DNA from 2 places in the Pseudomonas saudiphocaensis genome. Region 2 is predicted to be linked to the other one. Evidence: predicted binding sites of a transcription regulator. Region 2 holds the regulator's gene; the other holds the start of a gene.

Region 1 (7,387 bases), 1.1 Mb from region 2:
CAGCCGCCGCACCTGGGCGCGGCGCGTCAGCTGAAGGATTTCTACAGCACCTACGAGAAGATCAAGGAGCTTATCCCGCTGGGCGGCTACAGCCCCGGCGCGGACCCCAAGACCGACCGAGCGGTGAAACTCGCCCCGACCATCGAGCGCTTTCTGCGCCAGGAAGTGGGCGAGGCGGCGGAGCTGGAAACCAGCCTGACCATCCTGCAGAACATTCTTAAAACGCCATGAAACAGCAGATCGAAACGCTCACGCGCCTGGCCAGCCTGCGCGGCAACCGGGTCAAGCAGATGCTTGGGCAGGTTCAGTATCAGCAGAACCTCTGCCAGCGTTACCGCAACAACATCACCGGTCTGGGCCGCCTGTGCGGATTTTCCGTACCGGCTAACACGCCGCTGCAGCGCGACAACCAGCAGCGCTACAAGAGCACGCTCTACAAGATGGTGGAACTGCAGCGCCGCGAACTGGCGGTGGCCGAGCAGGCACTGGCGCGTATCCAGCAGGAACTGTTGCAGGCGATGCGCAGTGAAAAGGTGGTCGAGCACGTGATCGACGCCAAGATGCAGCAGTGGCAGCAACAGCTGATGGCGCAGGAGCAGAAGCTTCAGGATGGCCTGGCGGCGCAGAGCTGGTGGCGCAATCGGATTGCTTAGGTGGGGCAAGTGGGCCGAGGGAGTGTGGCGAGTATGATTTTAAGTCGGCTCAGCCTTGCCCCTCACCCCTAAGCCGGCACGTATCGCGACAAAACGGCCCGCCTGTCGCTCACTTTGAAAAAAGATTTAAATAATCCGCCCGAGCGGTCGCTTATCAGCAGTAACCACCGAGTTGGAACGAAATCATGGAAATCAGCCGGCACTTCAAGCCCGCCTCCGTTACGCCCAGCGAGCTGTCCTCCGCTCGCCAGCCTGCTGCACGCCCGACTGCTCAACCGGCAGTCGCTCGCCAGGAAGCCCTGCCACTGGAGCAGATGCACGATGCCCTGCGCGCCATGCCGGAGGTCGATCTGGACCGCGTTGCGGCGATCAAGCAAGCCCTGCAGCGCGGTGAGATCAGCACTGACGTAGGCGAGCTGGCAAGCAGCATGCTCAGCTATCACCGTGGAAACGATGCGTGAGCCAGCGGGAAAAACTGCTCGCCGTGGTCGATGACGATCTGCAGCAGGACTGCAGTGACTACCTGAGCCTGCGCGAGTTGATGCAAGAGATGTACGGCCATCTGCTGAAGCACGATGTGCCCGAGATCGACCGTACCAATGTACTGATCGGCAGCCGTATCGAAGCGCTGAGCGCGCGTGCGGCGCGGCGCAGCAAGGTGCTGGCCGCCTTCGGCCAGGAAACCACTGCGGCCGGCATGCAGCGCCTGCTGGCTGGGAGCTCGGGCGAACGCGGCGAGTCCCTGCGTCGGCATTGGCAGCAGGTCGGCGAGCTGGCCGCTGAGTGCCAACAGCTGAACGAGCGCAACGGCAAGCTGCTCGCCATGCACCATGAAATCCTGCAACAGCTGCTCGCTGGCAGCCAGGACGCTCAGCTCTATTCCCCGCAAGCTTATTGAGCAGGGCGTTCGTCTGGGCGGCTGGGGTCGCCCGTGGTGATTCCTTTCAGGCGGAGTCCCGCCTCCTGACCAGCAGAGCCGCATCCATCGAATGGGTCAGCAACGGCTTATTGCGCCACAGCGAACCAATCCTTCCTTCGCATCCTTAACCGGCACCTGCCTGCTGTCGCCTTTATAGAGCGTAGTTCCGCCATCGTCGCAGGCGGAAACGGTGTTTCCCCGTTTCCCGGTCATGTCGCGTTGCGGAAGTCTTTTTTCTGTATGCCGTCCGCTGAAACGCCCGTAATACGGGCTTCGGCGACCTGGCATCCAAATTGCTCCATGAGCACCAAGAGGGGACGGTAATGGCAATAGATTCGAATTACGCACAACAGATGTCGACGCAGCTGGCGACCTACGAAGTTCAATCTTCGCTGGACCGGCTCAACCGCAACGAATCCAACTACAAGGCCCAGCGCGACGCGCTCGGCTCGCTGCGCAGCTCGTTGACCACATTCAAGTCGGCCATCACCAAGCTCAACAGCAGCACCACCAGCATGCTGACCAACAGCGCAACGATGAGCCAGGAAGGTTATGCCACCGCTACGGTAGGCACCTCGGCGCAGGCGGGTAGTTACGATTTCTTCGTCAAGCAGCTGGCCAGCAAGGATCAGTTGGCGCTGCAAGGCCTGAAGGATGAAAGTCTGACTGGCGCCGGCACCTTGACCATCGGGCAGGGCGGCGCTTCGTTCGAAGTTAAGATGACGGGCATCACCACGCTCGACGATCTTGCCAAGGCGATCAATAGCGCTGCTGATAACAAGGGCGTCCAGGCCACGCTGGTGCGCAGTGAGGGCTCTGTCAATCTGGTGCTGACCAGCGAAGAAACTGGCGCTAACAAAGCCATCAGCCTGAGCGCCGCGGGTAATGCGGCCGTCGAAGCTGCCGTTGCAACTCCGGTACGCCTGTCCAGCGCGGCGGACGCGGAGGTTTACCTCGGACGCGATGCGAACGGAATCAAGCTGACCAGCACAAGCAATACCTTCGCCAATGTCGTCGACGGCGTCAGCATGACCTTCACCAAGGCGCATGGCACAGGCGACACGCCGCTGACCATCGACATCGCACAGGATAAAGCCGGCACCCAGGGCAAAGCGCAATCCTTCGTTGACGCCTTCAACACCCTGATGGGCAGCTTCGACTCCCTGACCGCCAGCGGCGGTGAAAGCGGCAAGCGCGGCACCCTGGCCGGCGACTCCAGCATCCGCTCCATCGAGAGCCGCCTGAACGGCCTGCTGCGTACCGACTTCGGCGGCACTAGCCTGATCAACTTCGGCATCAGCGCCGATCGCAACGGCAAGCTGACCATTGATACCAAGCGCTTCGAGGCTGCGGTGGCTGCCAATCCCGAGGGCTTCGAGGCGCTGTTTACCGGCAAGGACAACCTGCTCGACAGCATCGACAAGACCGTCGCCAGCTACACCAGCAGCACCAACGGCATGCTGAAAAACCGCATGGACACGCTGGACATGAGCCTGCGCCGTATCGACGAGCAGTTCGAAAATCTCCAGCAGCAGTACGACACCCACTACGCCCGCTACCTGAAGCAGTTCACCACCATGATGCAGACCATGCAGAGCATGGAGCAGACCAGCGGAATGTTCTCGATGCCAAACACGTCGCAAGCTCAAGCTAACGGATTGTTCTAATGAACAGCTATCACCCCAACGAAAGTTACGACAGCTATCGCTCGGTAGACCTTGAAGCCCGCGCCGCCTCCGCTTCGCCTTACGAACTGGTGCTGGTGCTGATGGACGGGCTGCTCGACGAGCTGGCCCGCGCCCGCGGCCATATCGAGCACAAGCGCTATCAGCAGAAGGGCCAGTCCCTCGAGAAGTGCATGAATATCCTCAACGGCCTCAACGGCGCGCTCGACGACGAGAACGGTGGTGAGGTGGTGCAGGGTTTGGCGCGTCTCTACGAATACTGCATCTACCGCCTTTCCGACGTCAGCGTATCGCTGTCGCTGGAAGGCCTGGATGAAGTGGTCAACCTGCTCGGCGTGCTGCGTGAAGGCTGGGAGGGCGTCAGTGCCGCCCGTAAGTGACCGTGAGCGCCTGCTGGAGCTGCACGCGCAGCTGCAGCAGGCCTTGCAGAACAATGACTGGACGGCGGTCGCCACGGTGGACGCCTCCGTACGCCAGTGCCTCGAGGCCCTGGCGCAGCGCGGTGCACTCGACGAGTCGACGCTCGCCGCCAAGCAGCTGTTGAAGCAGTTGCATGGCCAGGGGCTGCAAGCCTGCGCGGACGAATGCGAACGCCTGCGCCTGCTGCTGCTGAATCACCTCGAATACGCCGAAGGGCGCGCCGCCTACCAGCGGATCGACATGTTCCAAGTCGGAGACCTGCGATGATCCAGCTGCCTACATCCATACGTGGCGCCGCTGCGGGTGCTGAGTCTGCACCACCCGCTGTCGCCCGTTCCGTTTCCGGAGCGCAGATGAGCAATGCCGGGCCCGGTTTCGGCGAGCGCATGCAGTCGGCTGCCGACGACAGCGCAGTGCAGCTCAACGGCCAGCCGATACAGCTGTCGCCGGAGGTGCTGCCAGACGCAGCCGCACTGCCTGGTGCGCAGCCGGTAACCGGCGAAGCAGGGGAGCTCGACGAGCTGGGTCTGCTGGAAATCATCGAACAGCAACTGGCCGAGATCGAGGCGCGCGATGCGGCGCAGGGCGACACCCTGTCGGTGATGCTTCAGCCGGTATCGGCCACCGAGGTCGATGAGATGGGCGAGCGTGCTGGCTGGCCGTCGAACCCGCTGCCGCCTCTGTCCGGGGCAAACCCGGCAACCCGGCAGACGGAATCGCAAGAGGCCTTGCTCGATGCGCAATGGCAAGCCAGAGCCGCTGAGGCCGGCCCCGTGCCGAGCGCGAACTCGGGCGAGCTGACGCGCGCACCCGCCCACATGCAGTACGGCCCGGTTCAGGCGCAGTCGCTCGGCCTGACGCCGCAAGGGCCCCTGGCGCTGGACACCCAGGCCTCGCTGTCTGCCGAGTCACTGTTGGCCGCTGTTGAAACGCCTGAGGGGCCGCTGACGGCTGCCGAGCGGCTGCAGACAACGCAACCCCAGGCCCTCGAGCGTGCGCTGAAACTGCAGGCACCGGAAGCCAGATGGGGCGAGCAGATGCTCCACGCCCTACGGGAAAACGTAGGCATGCAGCTGCAGCAGAAGATCCAGAGCGCCACCATCCGCCTGGACCCGCCGGAGCTGGGCAGTTTGGAGATCCTGCTAAGCCATGAATCGGGGCGGCTCAACGTCCAGCTGACTGCAGTAAACGCCGATGTGGCGCGCCTGCTGCAGCAGACCAGTGACCGCTTGCGCCAGGAGCTGGTCAGCCAGCATTTCGTCCAGGTCAACGTGCAGGTGGGCGCCGACAGCGGCGGCCAGCAAGGGCAACAGCGCCAGCGTGCTGCGCTGGCCGCCGAAGAGCTGCCGCTGGCAGCCCGAACCCTGGAACAGGAACAGCAGGACAGCCGCGCCGCCGAGCGCGCCCGGGATGTCCTGATCACGGTTTGACCGGTATCAACCTAATTAGCCAATTGTGAGTGTGTTATGTCGACCTCCCGTCTCGTACTTCTGATGCTGCTGCTCAACGTCGTCACCGTCGCCGGTGGCGTCGGGGCGACCTACTGGCTGGTCAAGCCCGAGGCTGGAGCCGTGGCCGGCGACGGTCAGCAGGCGCGTCCGGCCAAGCCTCTGCAGTACGAGTTCTTCCCGGTGGAGAAGATCATCGTCAGCGTGCGTGGTGACGGTCGTGAGCACTACTTCGTGCTTGATCTTGCGCTGCAGGCGCAGGCCTCCGACAAACCCAAGCAGTTCGAGCAGGCAGAACCCATCGTGCGCAACTCGGTGGTGGCCTACCTGTCGGCGCTGCCGTTCGAGGAGCTGCGCGGCATGCAGATCGCCGAGTTGCAACAGCGTCTGGAGCTTGTGCTGTTCGAAGACTTTGCCAGCAAGAACGCCGCCGTGCCCTTCGAGCATGTGCTGGTCAACAAGCTGCTCGTGCAGTAAACGGCTGCGCCATGAGTGCTCCTTGCCCCATCGACTACTACGGCTCCACGCCAGCGGCGCCTACGGTATTCGCGCCGGCGCTTGAGCAGCGCTGGATGATGCAGTACCTGCCGCTGGTCAAGCGCATCGTCCGGCAACTGTCGTTGCAGGCCAACCAGGTGCTCGACCGCGAGGATATGGAGCAGATCGGGCTGATGGGGCTGCTTGAAGGATTGCGCCGCTACGGTGAGCCGGACGAACAGTTCGGCAAGTTCGCCGCGCTGCGTATCCGTGGGGCGATTCTCGATGAGCTGCGCCGCCAGGACTGGCGCCCGCGGCAGGTTCGGCAGCAGGCGCACAAGGTCCGCGACGCGATCCGCGAACTCACGCGACAGCTCGGTCAGGAGCCCAGCGACGACGAGATCAAGGCGTACGCCGGCCTCTCTGAAAAGGACTATCAGGATTTTCTCCTGGCGGACTCCTCGGAGGCCATTGAAAGCCTCGACGAGCTGTTGCAGAGCGGCCATGAGCATTTCCCGGATACCGCCGAGCTGTTCGAGGAGCGGCTGATAAAGGAGCGTCTGCTGGAGCAGGCGCTGGCCCGGCTGGATGAGCGCGAGCGCCTGGTGCTGACGCTGTATTACCAGCATGAGCTGAGCCTGAAGGAAATCGCCCTGGTGCTGGAAGTCAGCGATGCCAGGGTCTGTCAATTGAGCAAGCAGGCGATCGGCAAGGCCTGTCGCTTTCTAGGGTCTACGAACCCTTAACCCCGAGAAGTCAGTAACGTCATGCAGAAAGTATTAGGTGCATTCATCATCATTGGCGCCGTGCTGGGCGGCTACGCCATGGCCAATGGCGACATGCGCGTGCTCTGGCAGCCGGCAGAGGTGATCATCATCTTCGGTGCCGCCATCGGCAGCCTTATCGTGGGCAATCCCAAGGAAGTGCTGATGGAAATGCTCTCGCAGATCCGCGGTGTCTTCGTCTACCAGCGCCGTGGCGAGGAATTCCAGCGCCAGCTGCTGATGCTGCTCTACGAGTTGCTGGAGATGGTCGACATAGGCGGGCTGAAGGCACTCGATGCGCACATCGAAGAGCCGGAGGAGAGCGACCTGTTCGTGCGCTATCCGCTGATCCTGCAGGAAAAGAACCTGATGGCCTTTATCGCCGACAACTTCCGTCTGATGGCCATGGGCAAAATCACCGCCCATGAGCTCGAAGGCTTTCTCGAGCAGGAGCTGGAGGCCATGGAGCACACGTTGCTGCAGCCGGCGCGCTCGCTGCACAAGGTCGGTGAGGCGATGCCGGGCTTCGGCATACTGGCGGCGATCATGGGCATCATCATCACCATGGGCAGCATCGGCGGTTCGATCGCAGAAGTCGGCGCCCATGTGGCAGCGGCCTTGGTCGGCACCTTTCTCGGCATCTTCTTCTGCTATTGCCTGGCCGAGCCGCTTTCCAACTCCATGAGTCAGCGCATCAAGACCGAGCTGTCCGCACTCGAGTGCGTGCGCACCACGCTGGTCGCGCACCTGGCCGGCAAGCCGACGCTGCTGGCGGTGGATGCCGGGCGCAAGCTGATTGAGCAGGACGTCAAACCGGCTTTCCGGCAGCTCGAAGTCTGGGTCAACCAGTACGAGGAAGAAAGGGACGCCGCATGAAGAACCGGGACAAGGGCGGCGAGCGCGAAGTCATCATTCGAAGGCGCAGCAAGAAGGGCCATGAAGAGGCTCACGGCGGCGCCTGGAAGGTGGCCTTCGCCGACTTCACCCTGGCCATGATGGCGCTGTTCATGGTGCTGTGGAT
Region 2 (7,387 bases):
GCAGCTCAAGGTGTTCGTCGGTCGCCGCTTCCGGTACCAGCAGTACAAACAGCAGGTCGACCGGAGCGCCGTCAATGGCGTCGAAGTCCACCGGTGCGTCGAGCCGCAATACTGCACTAAGCGGTGCCTCGCAGCCGGGCATGCGGCAGTGAGGGATGGCAATGCCGTTGCCGAAGCCGGTGGAACCCAGCTTCTCGCGAGCCACGAAGCTTTCGAAAATGCTTTGAGGGTCGAGTTCGGGAAGGTCCTGGCCGATCACCTTGGCAATCTGCTCCAGGACGCGCTTTTTGCTACCGCCCGGCACGTTCACCAGTGAACGGCCGGGGGTGAGTATGTTTTCAAGTCGGATCATGGGTCAGCGAGCCACGGTACCTTGGGTATGGTCGAGTTGTTTTTCTTTGTGCTTGATCAGCTGACGATCGAGTTTGTCGGCAAGCAGGTCGATCGCAGCATACATATCTTCGTGTTCGGCATTAGCAACCACTTCGCGGCCGGCAACGTGCATGGTGGCTTCGGCTTTCTGCTTCAGTTTTTCGACTTGCAGGGTGACCTGGATATCGATGATGCGATCGAAGTGCCTTTCCAGACGTTTCAGTTTCTCCTCGACATAGATACGCAGTGCTTCGGTTACTTCCAGATGAAGGCCGGTAATCTTGACTTGCATACTGCTTCTCCTTTTTGCCTCATGCGAATGAACGAGCCCTGAAGCCCGTCCCCAGAAGAAATCGGCCAGGATGTCGGCTGTTGCAACACGCTGGCATTACAGCAATCGCTTGCGCTCGCTGGAGGGTGCAATTCCCAGGGATTCCCGGTACTTGGCGACGGTGCGACGTGCCACCTGAATGCCCTGCTCCTCAAGTAGACCAGCGATCTTGCTGTCGCTCAATGGCTTTTTGGGGTTTTCCGCTGCCACCAGCTTCTTGATTATGGCGCGGATTGCGGTGGATGAGCACTCGCCACCCTCGGCTGTGCTGACGTGGCTGGAGAAAAAGTACTTCAGCTCATAGATGCCACGGGGGGTATGCATGTATTTCTGCGTGGTCACGCGGGAAATGGTCGATTCATGCATGCCGACCACTTCTGCGATGTCATGCAGCACCAGCGGTTTCATCGCCTCGTCGCCGTGCTCAAGAAAGCCGCGCTGATGCTCAACGATCTGGGTCGCTACCTTCATTAGGGTTTCGTTGCGGCTGAGCAGGCTCTTGATGAACCAGCGCGCCTCCTGCAGCTGGTTGCGCATAAAAGTGTTGTCAGCGCTGGAGTCGGCGCGCTTGACGAAGCTGGCGTACTGGGCGTTCACCCGCAGGCGCGGCATCGCGTCCTGGTTGAGCTCGACCAGCCAGCGGTTGTTGTCCTTGCGCACGATCACGTCAGGAACGATGTATTCAGGCTCGCTCGTTTCGATCTGCGAGCCGGGACGGGGGTTGAGTGACTGAATCAGGTCAACGATCTGGCGTAGCTCGTCTTCCTTGAGCTTCATGCGCCGCATCAGCAGGCTGTAGTCGCGGCTGCCGAGAATGCCCAGGTGATCGCTGACCAGACGCGTGGCTTCGTTCAGCCAGGCGGTATCTGCGGGCAGTTGGCGCAATTGCAGCAGCAGACACTCACGCAGGTCACGGGCGCCGATGCCTGCCGGCTCGAACTGCTGGATGCGGCGCAGTACCACTTCGACTTCGTCGAGTTCGATTCCCAGCTCGGGGTCGAAGGACTCCAGCACTTCTTCAAGGCTTTCATCCAGGTAGCCCTGGGGGTTGATGCAGTCGATCAGGGTGGTGGCGATGAGGCGATCGGTGTCGCTCATGGGGGCCAGGTTGAGCTGCCAGAGCAGGTGCGACTGCAGGCTCTCGCCCGATGATGTGCGGCTGGTGAAATCCCATTCCTCGTCATCGTTGCTGGGCAGGCTGCTGGCGCTGGTCTGGTAGATGTCTTCCCAGGCGGTGTCTACGGGCAATTCGTTGGGAATGCGCTCGCCCCAGTCGCCTTCCTCGAAACTCTCCATCGTGTTGACGGGCTCTTCGTACTGGCTGTCCGGGCTGCTGTTCTCGCTAGGAGTGTTCTCGATCTTCTGGTCGAGAGACTCGGCCATCGGATCCGGATTGTCGAAGTCTTCTCCGTCTTCTTCGCGCTCGAGCATGGGATTTGAATCCAGCGCTTCCTGGATCTCCTGCTGGAGGTCGAGGGTCGAGAGCTGGAGCAGTCGTATGGCTTGTTGCAGCTGGGGTGTCATCGTCAGCTGCTGGCCCATCTTCAGGACTAGCGATGCTTTCATTGCAGAGGACTTCGAACCTTGTTTGCCGGCGCAACTGCGCCTGTTCCGACTTCGCTGGCGCTGCTGCGCCGGTTTAAGCAAATTATATGCCTGAAGAGGAAGCGGTTGGCTAGTCCTGAATTGCTCCATTCGAGGACGGCAGGCAGACAGGTCTTTGAAAAAACGTAAGCGAGGCAGGCAAGACGAGGCGCAACGACCAACGGGAGTAACAGCCAAAGGCTGGCCCGAAGGGCAAGTGCAGCGAGTCAAAAGCCGAAGAACGGACCGGGCTCGCGTACGGGTTTAGTTTCCTAAATGAGCATTACTCACTTCGCTCGCCCTCCGGGCCGCGCTGAAGCGCGTTAGCCGCAAGCGGCTTTCTGAAGCTGCTTTTTACGAAGTATTGCCAACGTAGGTTGTTTCAAAGGCTTGCTACAGGCGGAACTCGTGACCCAGATAGACTTCCTTGACCAGCTGGTTGTCGAGGATGGTCTGTGCGTCGCCTTCGGCAATTAGCTGCCCGTCGTTGACGATATAGGCGGTTTCGCAGATGTCGAGTGTTTCGCGCACGTTGTGATCGGTGATCAGTACGCCGATGCCCTTGGACTTGAGGTGGTGAATGATCTGCTTGATGTCGCCGACCGAGATCGGGTCTACCCCGGCAAAGGGTTCGTCCAGCAAGATGAATTTCGGGGCAGTGGCCAGTGCGCGAGCGATCTCCACACGACGCCGCTCACCGCCGGACAGGCTCATACCGAGGCTGTCGCGGATGTGGTTGATGTGGAACTCCTGCAGCAGGCCTTCCAGGGCTTGCTGGCGACCATTGCGATCCAGGTCCTTGCGGGTTTCGAGGATGGCCATGATGTTGTCAGAGACCGACAGCTTGCGAAAGATCGAAGCTTCCTGGGGCAGGTAGCCGATGCCAACGCGCGCGCGGCCGTGCATGGGCAGGTGAGTGACGTCCTGATCGTCGATCAAGACGCGCCCCTGGTCGGCCTTCACCAGGCCGACGATCATGTAGAAGCAAGTGGTCTTGCCGGCACCGTTCGGGCCCAGCAGCCCGACGATCTGCCCGCTTTCGATGGACAGGCTGACGTCGCGTACGACTTGGCGGCTTTTGTAGCTTTTGGCCAGATGCTGGGCCTTGAGGGTTGCCATTACTCGCTCTGCTCCGCAGCCGGCGTTCCTGTAGCGGAACCTTCTTTCTTGCGCGGCTGGATGACCATATCCACGCGTGGGCGAGGGCTGGTCACGTCGACGTTGGTGGCGCGACCGGCGTTGACGATCTGGCGCTGGGTGTCATAGACGATCTTCTCGCCCTCGAAGGTGTTGCCCTCCTGGATGACCTTGGCCTGGTCGATCAGGATGATGCGTTCGTTGGCGGCGAAATACTGGATGGTCAGGCCGTAAGCCTTGACGATCTCCTTGTCGACCGCCGGCTTCTGCTCGTAGTAGGCGGGCTTGCCGATGGAGGTGAAGACCTCGACATCGCCATTGCCGTCCTGGGTGATGGTCACCGTGTCGCCGGTGATCTTCATCGTGCCCTGGGTGATCACCACGTCGCCGCGGTAGACCGCAACGCCCTGGCGATCGTCCAGTTCGGCGGTGTCTGCCTGGATCCGGATCGGCTGGTTGCGATCTTCAGGAAGGGCGTGGGCGTTGCTGCCGAGCAGGAAAATGCTCAAACCGAGCAGGAATGGGAGAGTCTTAACGCAGCTCATGCTGGCCTCTTACGTTGGATAGCAGGAGCATCCTGCCTTCGTTCAGGTACGCTTTCATGCCCGTGGCAGTTGTCACGCCGTTCGCGGCGACGATTCTAACGGGTTGTCGGGTCTCGGCATAATCCTTCTCGGGCAAAACCGTCATCCGCGTAGTGGTGATGATGGTCGGGCGGCCTTCGGCGTCGGTGCGCTCGATCCGCACGCTGTCAATCAGCTCGACTTCTTCGCCTTGAGGGCCGACTTCGCCGCGCTCGCTGGTGATGTGCCAAGGCAGCTCGGTGCCGCGGTAGGAGCGCAGGTCGGGGCGGGTCAGCAGGCTGATGTCGCTGGCCTTGATGTGCTCCATTCTTTCGGCGGTAAGCTCGTAGTTGCGTCTGCCGTCCGGCTGATATTGCACGGTGCGCGGGTTGATCACGTAGAAATCGATCGGCGACTCTTCGGTCGAGGTCGTGCGCGGTTGCTGCATAAAGCTTTCTGGACGGATGTTCCAATAGCCAGCTGCAGCCAGTAACAGGGCGATCAGTAGCAGGATGGCGGGAAGACGGATCTTGCTCAGCATCGAAACCTCTAGAGATAGGCCGATTGGGCGGCTGCAAGGGTGCCCTGGGCGCGCATGATCAGTTCGCAGAACTCGCGTGCTGCACCCTCGCCGCCGCGAGCGCTGGTGACGCCGTGAGCATGCTGGCGTACGAAGGCGTCGGCGCTGGCCACGGCCATGCCCAGGCCGACCCGGCGAATCACCGGCAGGTCTGGAAGATCGTCGCCGAGGTAGGCTACCTCAGAGTAGTCGAGGCCCAGCTCGGCGAGCAGTTCATCGAGCACCACCAGCTTGTCTTCACGGCCCTGATAAAGGTGCTGGATGCCCAGGTTCTGCGCCCGGCGTTCGACCACAGGGGTCTTGCGGCCGCTGATGATCGCGGTGCGCACGCCGGAGTTGATCAGCATCTTGATGCCGTGGCCGTCCAGGGTGTTGAAGGTCTTGAATTCGCTGCCGTCGACCAGGAAATACAGCTTGCCGTCGGTCAGCACTCCGTCCACGTCGAATATGGCCAGGCGAATGTCCCGGGCGCGGTGCAGAAGATCATTCATTACATTACTCCCGCACGCAGCAGATCGTGCATGTTGAGCGCGCCGACCGGTCGGCGGTTGGCATCCACCACGACCAGCGAGTTGATCTTATTGTCCTCCATGATCTTCAGAGCCTCGGCGGCGAGCATTTCGGCACTGGCGGTTTTGCCGCCCTTGGTCATCACCTCATCAATGCTGGCCTGGCGCACATCGATGCCCTTGTCCAGGGTGCGACGCAGGTCGCCGTCGGTGAAGATCCCGGCGAGGCTGCCGTCGTCGGCGAGAACCACGGTCATGCCCAGCCCCTTGCGGGTCATTTCCAGCAGCGCATCACGCAGGGAGGTGCCGCTCTTGACTTGTGGCAGGCGGTCGCCGGAATGCATCACGTTGTCGACCTTGAGCAGCAGGCGTCGGCCCAGCGCCCCGCCGGGATGGGAAAAGGCAAAATCCTCGGCAGTGAAGCCTCGCGCTTCGAGCAGAGAGATGGCCAGCGCATCACCCAGCACCAGACTGGCCGTGGTGGAGGAGGTCGGGGCAAGGTTCAGCGGGCAGGCCTCGGTGCTGACACTGGCGTCAAGGTTGACCGCGGCGGCGCGTGCAAGCAGCGACTGGGGATTGCCGGTCATGCTGATCAGGGTGATACCCAGGCGCTTGATCAGCGGCAGCAGCGTGACGATCTCGTTGGTGGTGCCAGAGTTGGAGAGGGCGAGCACGACGTCATCCTGGGTGATCATGCCCATGTCGCCGTGGCTGGCTTCGGCAGGGTGCACGAAGAACGCCGGCGTGCCGGTGCTGGCCAGCGTAGCGGCAATCTTGCGGCCGATATGGCCGGACTTGCCCATGCCCACCACAACCACGCGGCCCTGGCATTGAAGGATGAGTTCGCAAGCCTGGACGAATTGCTCGTCGATGCGAGCCTTGAGTTGCTCGACCGCTTCGATTTCCATGCCGATGGTGCGTCGGGCGGTTTCGATAAGCTGGCTGCTTTGGCTCATGTTCACATCTTCGCCTGAATGAAAACGCGAGATTATAACGACAAAGCGTATGTTGCTCACCGAAAAAGCTGTGACTTATTGCGCCTTGCAATCCTGCGCCTGGAGGTGCACTGCTCACCTGCCGATACATTCAGCGGCTTGGGAGCGATTCTGCGCGGTGCTATAGTGCGCCGCCGAAAGCAGCCCTGCGACGTATCCCTGCGGATTCGTGGAGCGTCTGAAACGCAGGCTGTATCCAAGGAGAACTGATGAGCGTTGCCAGCGCCTACGCTGTCGAGCTGAAGAATCTGACCTTCAAGCGCGGCGAGCGGAGCATTTTCAATAATGTCGATATCGCCATTCCGCGCGGCAAGGTGACGGCCATCATGGGTCCGTCCGGCTGTGGCAAGACGACTCTGCTGCGCCTGATCGCCGCCCAGTTGCGCCCGGAAAAGGGTGAGGTGTGGGTTAATGGCGTCAACCTGCCGAGTCTGGGGCGTCGCGCGCTGTTCGACATGCGCAAGCAGTTCGGTGTGCTGTTCCAGAGCGGCGCGCTGTTTACCGACCTCGATGTGTTCGAGAACGTCGCCTTTCCTCTGCGGGTGCATACCAAGCTGCCCGACGAAATGATCCGCGACATCGTCCTGATGAAATTGCAGGCGGTGGGGCTGCGCGGCGCCGTCGAGCTGATGCCCGACGAGCTGTCCGGCGGTATGAAACGGCGCGTGGCGCTGGCGCGGGCCATCGCGCTGGACCCGCAGATTCTGCTTTACGATGAACCCTTCGCTGGCCAGGATCCCATTGCCATGGGCGTGCTGGTCAAGCTGATCCGTCTGCTCAACGATGCCCTGGGTATCACCAGTATCGTGGTGTCTCATGATCTGGCCGAGACCTCCAGCATCGCTGACTACATTTATGTGGTCGGTGATGGTCAGGTGCTGGGCCAGGGTACGCCCGCCGAGTTGCGCGATTCGACCAATCCCCGCGTGCAGCAGTTTATGCGTGGCGCGGCGGACGGCCCGGTGCCTTTCCATTTCCCCGCGCCGGCCTATGCCGAGGATCTGTTGCGAGGCCCCAATGCGTAAGTTGTCTGTTACCGAACGCGTTCGCAGAGTCGGCGAGGCCGGCCTGAACGTTGTTGGCGCGCAGGGGCGCGCAACGCTATTTCTGTTCCACGCACTCTTTGGTCGCAGTGGGTTGGACAACCGCTTTGCCCTGCTGGTCAGGCAGCTTTACTCAGTGGGCGTGCTGTCGCTGGCGATTGTGGTGGTTTCGGGCATCTTTATCGGCATGGTGCTGGCGCTTCAGGGGTACAGCATTCTCAGCAGCTATGGTTCCGAGCAGGCGGTGGGGCAGATGGTTGCGCTGACGCTGCT

Evidence for each region. Region 2 encodes sigma-54, which starts transcription at its own class of promoters, with help from an activator protein. Its sites were predicted from a motif close to ANTGGCATNNANNTTGCTNT; they were not measured.
Region 1: fliD (flagellar filament capping protein FliD) is a predicted target of sigma-54. The motif match lies at 1,853-1,872, and genes of this name have one in related genera.

Annotation. Positions count from the first base shown of each region.
Region 1 is NZ_CCSF01000001.1:2,837,568-2,844,954, forward strand. Features, by position in the region: gene fliI (flagellar protein export ATPase FliI) at 1-231, shown strand, start outside; gene BN1079_RS13135 (flagellar FliJ family protein) at 228-653, shown strand; gene flgM (flagellar biosynthesis anti-sigma factor FlgM) at 839-1,114, shown strand; gene flgN (flagellar protein FlgN) at 1,111-1,551, shown strand; gene fliD (flagellar filament capping protein FliD) at 1,896-3,239, shown strand; gene fliS (flagellar export chaperone FliS) at 3,239-3,637, shown strand; gene BN1079_RS13160 (hypothetical protein) at 3,621-3,944, shown strand; gene BN1079_RS17155 (flagellar hook-length control protein FliK) at 4,031-5,107, shown strand; gene BN1079_RS13170 (flagellar basal body-associated FliL family protein) at 5,144-5,602, shown strand; gene BN1079_RS13175 (FliA/WhiG family RNA polymerase sigma factor) at 5,614-6,348, shown strand; gene motA (flagellar motor stator protein MotA) at 6,370-7,242, shown strand; gene BN1079_RS13185 (OmpA family protein) at 7,239-7,387, shown strand, end outside.
Region 2 is NZ_CCSF01000001.1:1,725,738-1,733,124, reverse strand. Features, by position in the region: gene ptsN (PTS IIA-like nitrogen regulatory protein PtsN) at 1-352, opposite strand, end outside; gene hpf (ribosome hibernation-promoting factor, HPF/YfiA family) at 356-664, opposite strand; gene BN1079_RS08060 (RNA polymerase factor sigma-54) at 761-2,269, opposite strand; gene lptB (LPS export ABC transporter ATP-binding protein) at 2,681-3,406, opposite strand; gene lptA (lipopolysaccharide transport periplasmic protein LptA) at 3,406-3,969, opposite strand; gene lptC (LPS export ABC transporter periplasmic protein LptC) at 3,956-4,528, opposite strand; gene BN1079_RS08040 (KdsC family phosphatase) at 4,537-5,058, opposite strand; gene BN1079_RS08035 (KpsF/GutQ family sugar-phosphate isomerase) at 5,058-6,038, opposite strand; gene BN1079_RS08030 (ABC transporter ATP-binding protein) at 6,281-7,096, shown strand; gene mlaE (lipid asymmetry maintenance ABC transporter permease subunit MlaE) at 7,089-7,387, shown strand, end outside.